One region of the Pseudoalteromonas sp. GutCa3 genome, then DNA from elsewhere that is predicted to be linked to it. Evidence: predicted binding sites of a transcription regulator. Region 1 holds the regulator's gene; the other holds the start of a gene.
What was found. Region 1 encodes sigma-54, which starts transcription at its own class of promoters, with help from an activator protein. Its sites were predicted from a motif close to GTTGGCACGNNNNTNGNNT; they were not measured.
Positions count from the first base shown of each region.

Region 1 (7,916 bases):
CTTTTTTACCTAAAATCTTTTCACGAATAGATTCAGCGAGTTGATGAACACTCAAATCAGTCGTGTCTATCATAAAGTCGGCGCGGGTGATTAATACATCAAGTAATTCTTTTTCTTTTTTGATGGCTAAATCAAGAGGCAACGAGTCAATTGATAGTGGGTGTAATCTACGAGTTTCAGAAAAACGTTTGATCAATGTTTGATCGTCGCTATCTAAATAAAATAACGTAGGTTTTGCAAAGCCAGGCAAGTATTCAAGAATATCGTTAAATTCATCCTGTTGTTTAGGGATGTTACGCACATCAATGCTAACAGCAATTTTATCGTAGCTATCAGACACACTGCGAACTAATGAAGGAAGCAAGTTAACTGGAATATTATCTACGCAATAATAACCTAAATCTTCTACAACGCGTAAAGCAACCGACTTTCCAGAACCAGAACGGCCGCTTATGATAATTAACTCCATTTAACACCCTTTATAAAACTATGATTGATTGACAATAACTTGGTAAAGCTCAGTATCTGATTTTGCACTGCGTAACTGTTTACAAAAATCTTTGTTGTTTAGTTTATCAGCAATGGTTGCTAGAGTCTTTAAGTGCTGCTGGTTATCGCCATCTGGTACGATGAGTGCGACGAAAATATCAACAGGGCGATTATCGATTGCATCAAAATTTATTGGAGTTTCGCTAACGAGTACTAAAGCCAAAGGCTCTTCTGCACCGCTCATTCTTCCATGAGGAATGGCAATGCCACGCCCTATACCTGTACTACCCAATTTTTCTCTGCTCATTAAAGCATTAAGAATATCTTGTTGCGGTAAATACGGAAGTTTGTCGTGAGCAAGTTCGCTAATGAACTCTAAAATTCTTTTTTTGCTATTAAAAAGGACCGCAGCTTTGCTGCAGTCCTGGCATATAAGTGAGCTTAATTTCATCATATTAGTGTCGAGCAAGCTTCTCTTTGTGTTTAATTACTTGTCGATCGAGCTTGTCGATCAACGAGTCAATGGCGGCATACATATCTTGATGTTCTGTAGAGGCAAATAGCTCAGCACCGCTTACGTGTATGGTGGCTTCTGCTTTTTGATTTAATTTTTCTACATCGAGAATGACATGAACATTATTAATATGATCAGAGTGTCTTTCTAGCTTCGCAAATTTGGTATTAATATAGTCTCTTAGTGAATCGGTTAATTCTACGTGACGACCAGTTAAGTTTAGTTGCATAAGCATTACCCTCTTTTTTTTGCGTCTTAAATCAAACTTTTACGCTGATTTGACGGTGGAATAGCCAGAGATTCGCGGTATTTTGCGATTGTACGTCTCGCTACTTTAATTCCTTGCTCAGCCAATATATCCGCTATTTTGCTATCACTCAATGGTTTTGCTGAGTTTTCTGCTGCGATTAATTTTCGGATAAGCGCACGGATTGCTGTAGATGAACATTCCCCCCCGTTTTCGGTGCTTACATGGCTTGAGAAAAAATATTTAAGCTCAAATATACCACGGGGTGTGTGCATATACTTTTGGGTTGTTACGCGCGAAATTGTTGATTCGTGCATTTCTACCATTTCAGCAACATCATTTAAAACCATTGGTTTCATGGCTTCAGGACCGTGTTCAAAAAAGCCTTGTTGTTGCTTAACAATACAATTTGTTACTTTTAATAGCGTGTCGTTTCTACTTTCTAAGCTTTTAATAAACCATTTAGCTTCTTGTAAATGCGAGCGAATAAACTGGCTGTCACCACTGGATTTTACAGTGCGAGACATTGCCGCGTATTGGCTATTAACACGAATTTTAGGCATGCTATCTGGGTTTAACTCAACAACCCAGCGGCCTTTAATTTTTTTAACTGACACATCAGGAATAACATACTCAGATTCTTCTCTTACAATAGTATCTGCAGGTTTAGGGCTAAGAGTATGTATTAATGTCATTACTTCTTTAAGCTCTTCTTCTTTGAGCTTAGTTTTCTTCATTAATGTACGATAGTCACGAGCAGCTAATAAATCAATATGCTCGGTTAAAATCATTTTTGTTTCATTAATGTAAGGTGTTTCTTTATCAAACTGGTTAAGCTGAATACACAAACACTCTTGTAAACTACGTGCAGCAATACCAACAGGATCAAACAGTTGGATGCGTTTTAATACAGCTTCAATTTCATCAAGTTCGACTTCGTTATCATCTTCGTTTTCTTGATTAAAGCTTTCTAAAATCTCTTCGCAGCTTAGTGTTAAAATACCTGAATCATCGACGGCTTCTACAATCGCAATAGCAATAGCTTCGTCTGTAGGGCTAAATGGCGTTAGTTGTAACTGCCACATTAAATACTCATGGAGCGTTTCAGTAGAGGCGCCTTGGTATATTGATTCGTCTTCAGGCATCGGACCCGATGATGCTGCTGGGGCGGCACTCATGTACTCATCCCAACTAACATCCATAGCCATGTCGTCACTTAGCGTGTCTTTTGCAAGTGCTTCACCACTATCTTGTTCGTATTCGCTTGGAGCATCATCGGCAGATGCGCTAACAGTTATGTCATCTGTATCTGCTTTTTGCTCGTTTTTACCTGCAGCGTCTTCTGAATAGTCTGCTTCTTCAACCTCTAATAGCGGGTTGCTGTCGAGAGCTTCTTGTATTTCTTGCTGGAGATCCAATGTACTGAGTTGCAACAAACGAATAGCTTGTTGCAGCTGTGGAGTCATTGTAAGTTGCTGGCCCATGCGCAGCTGTAGTGATTGCCTCATGTATCTCTAACAATCCTTTTATGTTGTTATAATTAATACTAGCAGATGCTTAAAGACATGGCGTAAATGTTACAGCCTAAATTGCTCGCCTAAGTAAACATCGCGTACTGTTTTATCATTTAATACGTGTTCTGGAGTACCTGATGCAATCAGCTCCCCATGAGAAACAATGTAGGCTTTTTCACAAACATCAAGGGTTTCTCTTACGTTATGATCGGTAATTAATACACCAATCCCACGATTTTTAAGATGTTCTATTATTTTCTTTATATCTAATACCGAAATAGGGTCAACACCTGCAAATGGTTCATCCAGTAATATAAATTTAGGATCTGCTGCCAGCGCACGTGCTATTTCAACACGACGACGTTCGCCTCCTGACAATGCCATACCTTGGCTATCACGAATGTGTTGTATGCTAAATTCATCTAATAATTTATCGAGAGTGTCTTCTCTAGCTTGTTTATTTAACTCTTTGCGCGTTTCTAAAATGGCCATTAAGTTTTGATAAACAGTCAGCTTTCTGAATATTGAAGACTCTTGCGGTAAGTAGCCAATGCCTAATCTAGCACGACTATGCATAGGTAAAAGAGTAATATCGTTATCGTCTATCGATATTTTACCTTTGTCGCTAGGTACAAGTCCTACTATCATATAAAACGTGGTAGTTTTACCTGCGCCGTTAGGGCCAAGTAAGCCAACAATACTGCCAGCTTTGACTTCAAGGCCGACGTTTTTTACAACTTCACGGCCTTTATAGCTCTTTGCTAATAGCTCTGCTTTTAATGTGCTCATGGTTGACCTTTGTCGCTTTTTTTACTTTTTTTAGTCTCGATTGGCACTAAAATTGTGTGAACGCGGTCAGTTGAGTTTTCATCTTTTTCGGCACTGATTAGCTGCTGCTCTATATCGTAGGTAATGCTTTTAGCATTTATTTTTTGTCCCGCTTGCGATACTTGTGCATTACCAACAAGCGTTAAAAAACGCTTAGATACATCATAACGTACTTCGTCAGCACTGGCGCTCATAGTCGTGCCATCTGATTGCTTTTCTTCAAAGTGCGCAGGGCTACCTGTAGCAATTAATAATTGTTTATTATCACCAAGTTCATCGCGTTTATGTACTTCTAAGCGGTCGGCTGTGATACGGCGATTACCGTGAATAATTTCAACATTTTTCTCAAAAATCCCGACATTAGCTTTTAATTGACCTTCTTGCTTATCGGCGCTTATTGAAATTTGATTTGCAGTCGGTTGCGTGTTTTGCTCTGCAGCATTACTATTAAACGCTAGTATAAGTGTAGGAATAATAAGTGATTTTAATATTTTATTGGTCATAATATATGGTTCGCGTATGGTTAATTAGTTTTATCACTTCGGTTTTTAAGTCGGCTTCTAGGCCTTTACCAGTGATTTTTAAATTGGGTCCAGTGATGATAACGGGTTGCTCCGAACGCATTGTTAATAGCTTTATATCTACCTGAATATTATCAGCATTGATTTTGTCTATCATGGCGTTATCGGTTAAGTTTTTGGCAACCACATTGCCTTCTAAAATTAATTGTTTGTCTTCGTATAATGTTGCTTCGTCTGCATTTATTTGCCACGTTTGCTTTTCGTTATATAAAGTAAAAATAGGTTTTTCAAAAAACGTAAAACCTAATTGTTGATATAGCTCCATTTTAGCCGCAGTGACTTTGTGGCTAATTTTACCTTGTTCGTCATAGGCTGTTTGTTTGAGTTCAATGGCTATGTAATCAGGCTTGGCAATAACTTCAGGCTCAGTCTGAGGCACAATATTTGTTTGTGTAAAATAAGGGTACCAAAGCCAAACCATACAGCTAATGAATAAAACGCTTAATATTATGCGCGCTGCATTCATGAACTAGTGCCTTGTGTAGTCAATGCTTTACCATTTTCAAGCATAAGTAAGTCGGTGAGCTCTCTTACTGCACCAAAGCCGCCAGGCATTTGCGTTACATAGTGTGATAAACGTTTAATAAGTGGATGGGCATCATTTACTGCAACAGCAAAGCCGACTAATTCCATAACGGGCATGTCAGGACCATCATCACCGATATAAGCAATTTGTTCATCGCTAAGGTTGAGTTTGTCTTTTAATTCTTGATAGGCAATGAGCTTATTTTCTTGGCCTTGATAAATATGCTGTACGGTTAAGCTGCTCATACGTTGTTGCACTATTTGTGAATGACGACCAGTAATTACAGCCACTTCAAAGCCACTGTTTATAAGCGCTTTAATGCCAAAACCATCTTTTGTATTAAATGCTTTTAGCTCTTCACCTTGATTACCAAGGTAAATACGGCCATCAGAAAATACACCATCAATATCGCATATAAGTAGTTTTACTTTTTTAGCGCGTGCTTTTGCATCATCGCTCAGCGGTTGATAGAGTTCTTCAAATTGCATTTATAACACTCCTGCTTTTAATAGGTCTTGCATGTTTAATGCGCCAATAGGTTGGTTTTTCTCATTGACGACGATTAAGCCATTTATACGTTTGTGTTCCATAATATTAAGCGCTTCAGCGGCTAAAATATCTTGTGTAGCCGTAGTGCATGACTTAGTCATAACAACATCTATTTGTGTTGTATGAATATCAATTCTTTGTTCTAAAATACGACGCAAATCGCCATCGGTAAATAATCCCACGAGTTGCTGATTTTCATCAACAATGGCTGTCATGCCTAAACCTTTAGCAGACATTTCAATAAGGGCGTCTTTAACTGTTTGTGAAACGCTAATAATAGGTGTATTTGCGCCGCTGTGCATAACATCTTTTAAAGTAAGTAATAAGCGCTTGCCTAAACTACCACCTGGGTGAGATAGCGCGAAGTCATCAGCTGTAAAGCCGCGAGCTTCTAATAATGCAACTGCCATGGCATCGCCCATCGCAAGCGTTGCAGTGGTACTTGATGTAGGAGCTAGACCCAATGAACAGGCTTCTTTTTCTACTTTAATACACACATGTACATTAGCAAGGGTCGCCATGGTTGATTGCGTATTGCCAGTCATCGATATCATTTTGGCACCAAGTCGTTTTAAAACAGGAATGATATTTAAAACTTCGCTGGTCTCCCCTGAATTGGAAATAAGCATAACTACGTCATTTTTAGTGATCATACCTAAATCACCATGACTTGCTTCACCAGGGTGAACAAAAAATGCTGGACTGCCAGTACTTGCAAGGGTTGCCGCTATTTTATTGCCAATATGACCTGATTTACCCATACCAATGACAATAATACGGCCTTCGCAGTCGTACATTAATTGGCACGCGTTATGAAAATTTTCATCTACATATTGTGCAATATCACTAAGTGCTTGGCGCTCAACATCTAAAACGCGAAGGCCTTGTTCAATAAAATTTAGCGTTGCCATCATTTACCCTACTTGACTAAAAATATACCCTTGGTAACCCAAAAACGCTATTAGCAATAAGCCGCCTTCTACTCTATTGATACGTTGGGTGCCTCTAAAGTTCAATGACATAATAATGAGAGCAAGTGTTGCACCAATCATAATTAATACGTCTCGGCTTACTAATGATGGGTCAATGGCAGAAGGGTTAATAATACCGGCAAGTGGTAATACCGCTAGAATATTAAATATGTTTGAGCCAACAATATTACCTAGTGCTAAATCATCTTCATTTTTAAGTACACCTGCAACCGAAGCGGCAAGTTCAGGCAAACTAGTACCGATGGCAATAATTGTTAAGCCAATGACTAAGTCGCTTAAGCCGAAGTATTTAGCAATATCGACAGCCGAACCTATTAAAAAATGAGAACTAACAGGTAGGAGTATCATGCCGACAACTAACCAAAATACCGCTTTTTTCGTAGGTACATCGTTAGGGACGTCGTCGCAGGCTTCTGACACAAATGGATCATCTTGGTTTTTCGCACGCATAGATACAATAATTAACCCACCGATGAATACGATAAAGCCAACCAAAAGCGCAACACCTTCATTAAATGAAAAGTAGTTATCAGAGAACACACACCAAGTAACTAAAGATACGAGCATTACCAATGGCATTTCGCGTTTTAATGTACTTGATGAAACTGAAAGAGGGCGAAATAGAGCTGTGATACCTAACACAAGTAAAATGTTTGTAATATTAGAGCCAACAGCATTACCAACCGCTGTGTCGGTTTTATTAGCCAGAGCGGCAGAGGCTGAAACCATCATTTCGGGTGCTGAAGAGCCCATAGCTACCACGGTTAAACCAACAATAAGTGTAGGTACACCAAAGTTTTTAGCAAGAGCCGCAGCGCCATAAACAAACCTGTCTGCACTCCAAACAAGAGCTGCAAAACCAAGAATTAAAATAACAAACGAGGTAACCATTGTGTTAAGCCAGTTATACAAAATACGGATGGCGCGAATAGTAACAAAAGCCAAGATGAAAGTATAAATAAAAGAGTAAGGTCAACTACGTAACAATGCTGCTTTTAAACAGCTAATTTAAAAATTTAAGCCGGGGTTAAGCTGTTTTGAGCGAGTCTTATAATCCTTTTCATGGGTGTATTACAAAATCTTACGAATTGTTTTTTCCATCTTTGACAAAAAAGCTTTAAAATAGGTGCACTAGTGAACATTTTTATGGAGAGCGACTTGTCGCAATCAATAGTAGAAGTCAAGGATGTTAGCTTTTCGAGAGGCAATAGAATCATATATAAAAATATGAGTTTTAGCGTTCCTAAAGGTAAAATTACTGCGATCATGGGGCCAAGCGGAATTGGCAAAACCACTATGTTGCGTTTAATTGGTGGTCAGCTTAAACCAGATTCAGGTGATATTTTATTTGAAGGTGGCAGCATTCCTAAAATGTCTCGTAAAGAGTTATACGAAGCACGTACTAAAATGAGCATGCTTTTTCAAAGTGGTGCGCTGTTTACTGATATGTCAGTATTTGACAATATTGCGTTTCCTATAAGAGAGCACACAAAGCTAAGTGAAGACCTTATCCGATTAGTTGTATTAATGAAATTGCAAGCGGTTGGGCTACGTGGCGCTAAAGATTTAATGCCCTCTGAGTTATCGGGCGGTATGGCAAGACGTGCTGCACTTGCGCGCGCTATAGCACTTGATCCAGAGCTAATCATGTACGATGAACCATTTGCAGGACAAGA
Region 1 is NZ_PJBK01000056.1:79,829-87,744, reverse strand. It holds gene rapZ (RNase adapter RapZ) at 1-469, opposite strand, end outside; gene ptsN (PTS IIA-like nitrogen regulatory protein PtsN) at 488-940, opposite strand; gene hpf (ribosome hibernation promoting factor) at 945-1,232, opposite strand; gene CXF64_RS09670 (RNA polymerase factor sigma-54) at 1,259-2,758, opposite strand; gene lptB (LPS export ABC transporter ATP-binding protein) at 2,828-3,553, opposite strand; gene lptA (lipopolysaccharide transport periplasmic protein LptA) at 3,550-4,095, opposite strand; gene lptC (LPS export ABC transporter periplasmic protein LptC) at 4,085-4,639, opposite strand; gene kdsC (3-deoxy-manno-octulosonate-8-phosphatase KdsC) at 4,636-5,187, opposite strand; gene CXF64_RS09645 (KpsF/GutQ family sugar-phosphate isomerase) at 5,188-6,159, opposite strand; gene CXF64_RS09640 (calcium/sodium antiporter) at 6,163-7,131, opposite strand; gene CXF64_RS09635 (ATP-binding cassette domain-containing protein) at 7,387-7,916, shown strand, end outside.

Region 2 (5,857 bases), on a different contig from region 1:
AAGATTTACCCGTTCCAGTAGATATCTTAAGTGCAGAAGCGCTTGAAAATACAGGCCAAACAGAAGTTGGTCGTATGCTACAGTCTATCGCCCCTTCATTTAACTTTTCAAGCTCTGCAATTAGTGACGGTACTGATGCTTTAAGACCTGCGACACTTCGCGGTTTGGGCCCCGATCAAACATTGGTTTTAATTAACGGCAAACGTCGTCACCAAGCAAGTATTATTCATATTAATGGCTCTGTTGGGCGTGGTACCGCAGGTACTGACATGAATGCAATTCCAGCTTCTGCAATTAAACGCATTGAAGTATTACGTGATGGCGCTGCTGCTCAGTATGGTTCTGATGCAATTGCAGGTGTTATTAATATTGTGCTTAAAGATGGTAGCGAAGGTGGCAAAGCGGCTATTAACTACGGTCAATATTCTGAAGGCGATGGCGAAACCATTAACCTTGATTTTAATAAAGGCTTTGCGCTAGGTGATGACGGTTATTTAAATACAACTATCAATTACCGTGACCGTGCACCGACTAACCGTGCTGGTTTACATGGCTCTTGTCAGTTTTATGGTTGTACAGAACTAAGTGACGGCACTTTACTTGCTGGCGATCCGCGTGAGCTGACAGCCGATCGTGATACTTTTAGAATTGGTGATGCTGATTCTCAGCAATTTGGTTTAACAATTAATACCGGTTACGAGTTAGGTGATGGCGAGCTTTACGGCTTTATTACTTACTCAACACGTGAAAATGAGTCGGCTGCATTTTTCCGTCATAATGCAAATGCAGGTGGTAACCCAGTACTACAAGATAACGATGCGACGATTCCATTAGGTTTCTTACCAAAAATTAATACAACTATCGACGATATCTCGTACAACTTTGGTTATAAAACTGAGTTTGATAACGATGCAAGCCTTGATTTATCTTACACCTATGGTGAAAACAGCATTGATTACACGACAAGTGACACTATCAATGCCTCATACGCTAACTTTTTACGTTATGACCAAGGTTTAAGTGCTGCTGATATTCGTACAACTATCCCACGTGAAGCGTACGCTTACGGCATGGAATTATCACTGCAAACAATCAATATTGATTTTACGCAAAACTTTGATGATTATTCTTTAGCAATGGGTGCAGAAATCCGTACTGACGAATATCGCATTTTAGAAGGTAATGAGTACGCATACCGCGATTACGATACAACCAACGGTGTAAGTATTTACAACGGCTTAAGTGGTGGTGTTGGCTCTGAAGATGCATCAGGTGGTTCACAAGGTTTTGGTGGTTCAGCTCCTGCGTCATCAGTTGATGAATCGCGTGATGTAATTTCATTTTACATAGATGCAGAATCTTATGTGATTGAAGATGTAATTTTATCGGGTGCACTTCGCTACGATAACTACAAAGGCTTTGGTGATACAGTAAACTTTAAGCTTGCTGGTAACTGGTCTGTAACCGACGATATTTCACTACGTGGTGCATTAAGCTCAGGTTTTAGAGCGCCTTCAATGCAGCAGCTTTACTTTAATAACGTAAGTACGCAATTTGTTGTTGGTACTAATGGTAATTTAGTTGCAGAAGAGGTTGGTACATTTAGAAATGATTCAACACTTGCGCAAAGCTTAGGTATTCCAAAGCTTAAAGAAGAAAAATCACAAAACCGTAGTTTAGGTATTGTATATAACGTTACAGATAATATTAATGTAACCGTTGATTACTACTCAATTGATATTGACGACCGTATTGTAATTAGTGACCGCTTAGGTAAAGGTTTATCTACAAGCCTTGATGCTGCACTAAATAGTGCGGGTGCTGGCGTAGGTCAGTTCTTCTTAAATGGTGCTGATACAGAAACTCGTGGTGTTGATTTTGTAGCAACGTGGAACACTGAAGGTTTAGGCGGCACGCTTGATTTTACACTTGCAGCTAACTTTACTAAAACAGATGTTGTATCGTTATTTTCGCCTGCTGGCTCAAGCCTTGAGACAGTAAACGTAGACGATATATTTTCAGCGGAAGACATCTCTATTATTGAAGAGTGGCAACCAGAGGATCGTATTAACTTAAGTGCGCTTTATCAACGTGACGATTGGACAGTTAACCTGTCACTTAATCGCTTTGGTGAGTACACAGTAGAAGATGGTGGTCGTCAAACGTATGGCGCAGAAATTTTAACTGACGTTAAAGTTAACTACTTCGTTACTGAAGATTTGTCGGTAAACATTGGTGCAAATAACTTGTTTGATGTTTACCCAGATAAAAACGAAATAGGTAACTCTCGCTCAGGTACTATTGTGGATGCTAGTGGCAATACAGTAATAAGTAGCTCAGGTGTGTTTGACTACTCACGTCGTTCGGCTCCATTTGGATTTAACGGTGCTTACTACTACGTAGGTGCAGAATACCGTTTTTAATTAATAACCTCCCTTTCGTTATTTAACTCAAAGGGCCGTAAGGCCCTTTTTTTGGTTTTATCTTGGGCTGTTTTATTTAGAAATCAAACTTATTGAATAATCATCGTATTGCTTAATATTATTCATTACACTCATTAAAGTATTATGTGTACTGTTTTCGTCTGCGGTTATAAGTACCGAACTTATTTCATATTTAGCCGCGAACATCGCTAAATTAGTCGCAACTTGCTCTAAATCAATTAACCTCCCTGAAAAATATACTCCGTTACTTTCATCAATTCTAAATAAAGCATTTTTAACAGGCTTATCTATTTGAGGGTTGTCGAGTGGTCGGTTTAATTCAATAGCCACAGGTTTTACAAAAGATGTAGTTACAATAAAGAAAATTAGCAATATGAACACTATGTCTAACATCGGGGTCATATCTACATCAGCATTATTTTGCAGTTTAGTTAGGGCGTGTGAATCGTCCCTAGAAAGAGCCCAAAGGGCAGCGCATGTTTGGCCTTTATGCTGCGTTATCGCCTATTTATGGGGAATAACCACACTACATAGGCTCTGCCTTGCATAAAAACCAAACATACTGCTGTAAATTCAACCACCAGAGATCAACACGCCCTAGCTTACTTTTCATATTGGACCTTATTTTTAATTAAATGCTGCGGCGCGACAGCAAGGTTTTAGGTACCTATTAACAAAATTAGCACAGCAAAAACAAAGCGTGGTTAAATAAATATTCTAATAACATTAAATATTTGTATTCATTATGTATTTAAAATGTGGCGAAATAAGGTGGTGTTTATAGCAATCTGCTTATATGGGGTCTATATGGCATCGTTATAGTGTGATTTAATTCGTTAAATTGCTTAAAGATTTATGCAGATTGGTATTAGAGGCAATAAAAAACCCAGCGCTAGGCTGGGTTGTATTTATGCGTTATGTAAGCTTACTGCTTTTGCATACGGCTCATTTCTGCATGGCAGCTTTGCATTGTTAATAATGTTTTAGCCAGTGCAGCTTCGCAATCAGCCGGTTGTGGTTTATCCATAGCGGCTTTAATTTCTACAAGCGTTTTATCTTCTACTTCTTCAAGCTCTTTTACATACGTGCTGTCGTTATGCGAGGTGAATGTAGTAAGTAAGGCTGTGTATGCACGTCGTGCTTCAACTGCGAAAGATGAACCATCTTCGCGTTCGCCTTTTTCATTAATTGCATATGGCTGCAAGCGCTCAACACTCACTTTTCGGGCATCTATCATACGCTGAAAAAGTGCGCCAATAGCAGGGTCTTCAACTTTTTCCTGTGCTTTTTGATAAAAGTCGATGCCGCTGTTCATAACTTGAATGATGTCAGTAATATGATTTACTTCTGATCCTTGATGGGTGTTCATAATGACCTCTTTTATTAAATGAATGTATAGTTCAATTTAATAAAAGCAATGTATGTTCCACGTTTTTATTTTTATGTAGTTATTTGATTTTATTGGTTTAATTTAATTTCAGAAAGAGGCTAAGTTAATGAGGAAAGTATTAACCTAGCAATTTTTACATTATATTGTGTAATAAAGTTATTTTAGCTCTTCAGCTACTTCAGCTACTTTTTGGCGTAACCAGATGTGGCTCGCATCGCGATGTAACAGTGGGCTCCAAATCATATCAAGCTCAAAAGGAGGAATTGGAAACGGTGGCTCTAAAATTTTAAGCCCCGGATCATCTAAGTATATATTTGCGGCTTTTGAAGGAAGGGTCGCAATCAAATTTTTCTCTTTAGCTAAATGAATCGCTACATGGTAGTTACGCGTAAAAGTGGCAATGTTACGATGTTTACCAAAGTGGGCAAGTGCTTCGTCAACCCAACCAAGTTTTTGCACATCTTTAGGGTCCATGCCCACGCCTACACCAAAACCTGTTTTACTCACCCATATATGGCGCGCTTTTAAGTAGCTGTCGAGGCTAAAGTTTTCAATAATAGGGTTGTCGGCCTTAACTAAGCAGCAAAAACTGTCTTTCCAAATACGTTTATGATGAAAAGACTGAGGTAAGTTTTCAAAACGGTTGATTGCCATATCTACTTTACCGTTTTCTACGTCATGAAAGGTTACATCACTTGGTGTGAGTATATCTAAAGTAGTATCGGGGGCTTCTTCGTGTAGTTTACTTAAGAGCTTTGGCGCTAACGTACTTGCAGCGTAATCACTGGCCATTATTCTAAATACACGTTTACTCTGGCTTGCCTCAAATTCTCTATTAGGTGCTAGGGTTTCTTCAAGCGTCATTAATATGCCACGAATAACGGGTTGTAACTCTAAAGCGCGCTCTGTCGGGACCATACCATCGCTGGTACGAACTAAAATAGGGTCGTTAAATAAGTTACGAAGACGTTTAAGGCCATTACTCATTGCGGGCTGCGTAATACTCAATTGATTAGCAGCGCGTGTTACATTGCATTCTCGAAGCAATGTATCGAGATAAACGAGTAAATTTAAATCTATTTTACTTATATTCATTGTGTGTCCTTTGCGTCTACCAGTGATGGATAAATCGCTGTGCTGTCGGGTAAGGGTAAATATGACTTACCTGCCCATTTTTTATATTTTGTTGAGCCTGCTTCCAAAAGCTAACATCTATAAGCTCTGGATGAGTGCTGAGGAAAAACTTTTTATACATAGGATTAGGCATTACAAATGTACATAACTGCTCTGGGAATACATCTTGTGGTGCAACAGAGTAACTTTGTTCATCCATTAAATAATCGTCGTAGCTCTTTGCTTTTGGTAATGCTCTAAAGTTCATATCTGTTAGGTATTGAACTTCATCGTAATCGTAAAAAATAATACGTTTGTGCTTACTTACACCAAAGTTTTTTAAGAGCATATCGCCAGGAAATATATTAACGGCAATCATTTCTTTTAGAGCTTGCCCGTATTCTTCAATCGCGTCTGCGGCAATTTCTTCATCAGCATTTTCTAAAAATAAATTGAGTGGTGTCATGCGCCGTTCAATATATAAATGCTTGATGATCAACCATTCGCCTTCAATTACCATTGATGAGCCAATTGTTTTATGTAATTGCGCAAGTAAATTACTATCAAAACGTGCCAAAGGAAATACGACGTTAGAATACTCTATGGTATCGGCCATTCTGCCAACGCGATCATGGTTTTTTACTAGTTGATAACGCTTTAATACGGTATCACGGCCGAAGGGCTTACTTTCACCAAATTTGTCTTTTATTACTTTAAAAACATAACCAAATGAGGGAAGGGTAAATACCATCATCACCATACCGGGAGTACCCGGTGCAATTGTAAACTCATCATTAGAGTGAGATAAGTGATTTAAAAACTCTCGATAAAACTCAGTTTTACCCTGCTTATGAAAACCCACTGCGTTATAGAGCTCAGCAAGTGTTTTGTTTGGCATAAGCTGATTCAA
Region 2 is NZ_PJBK01000017.1:50,863-56,719, forward strand. It holds gene CXF64_RS02385 (TonB-dependent receptor plug domain-containing protein) at 1-2,423, shown strand, start outside; gene CXF64_RS02390 (ExbD/TolR family protein) at 2,496-2,870, opposite strand; gene CXF64_RS02395 (ferritin-like domain-containing protein) at 3,370-3,813, opposite strand; gene CXF64_RS02400 (LysR family transcriptional regulator) at 3,991-4,929, opposite strand; gene aceK (bifunctional isocitrate dehydrogenase kinase/phosphatase) at 4,946-5,857, opposite strand, start outside.
Region 2: the regulator sigma-54 is predicted to act here: its motif matches at 3,857-3,875, upstream of CXF64_RS02395 (ferritin-like domain-containing protein).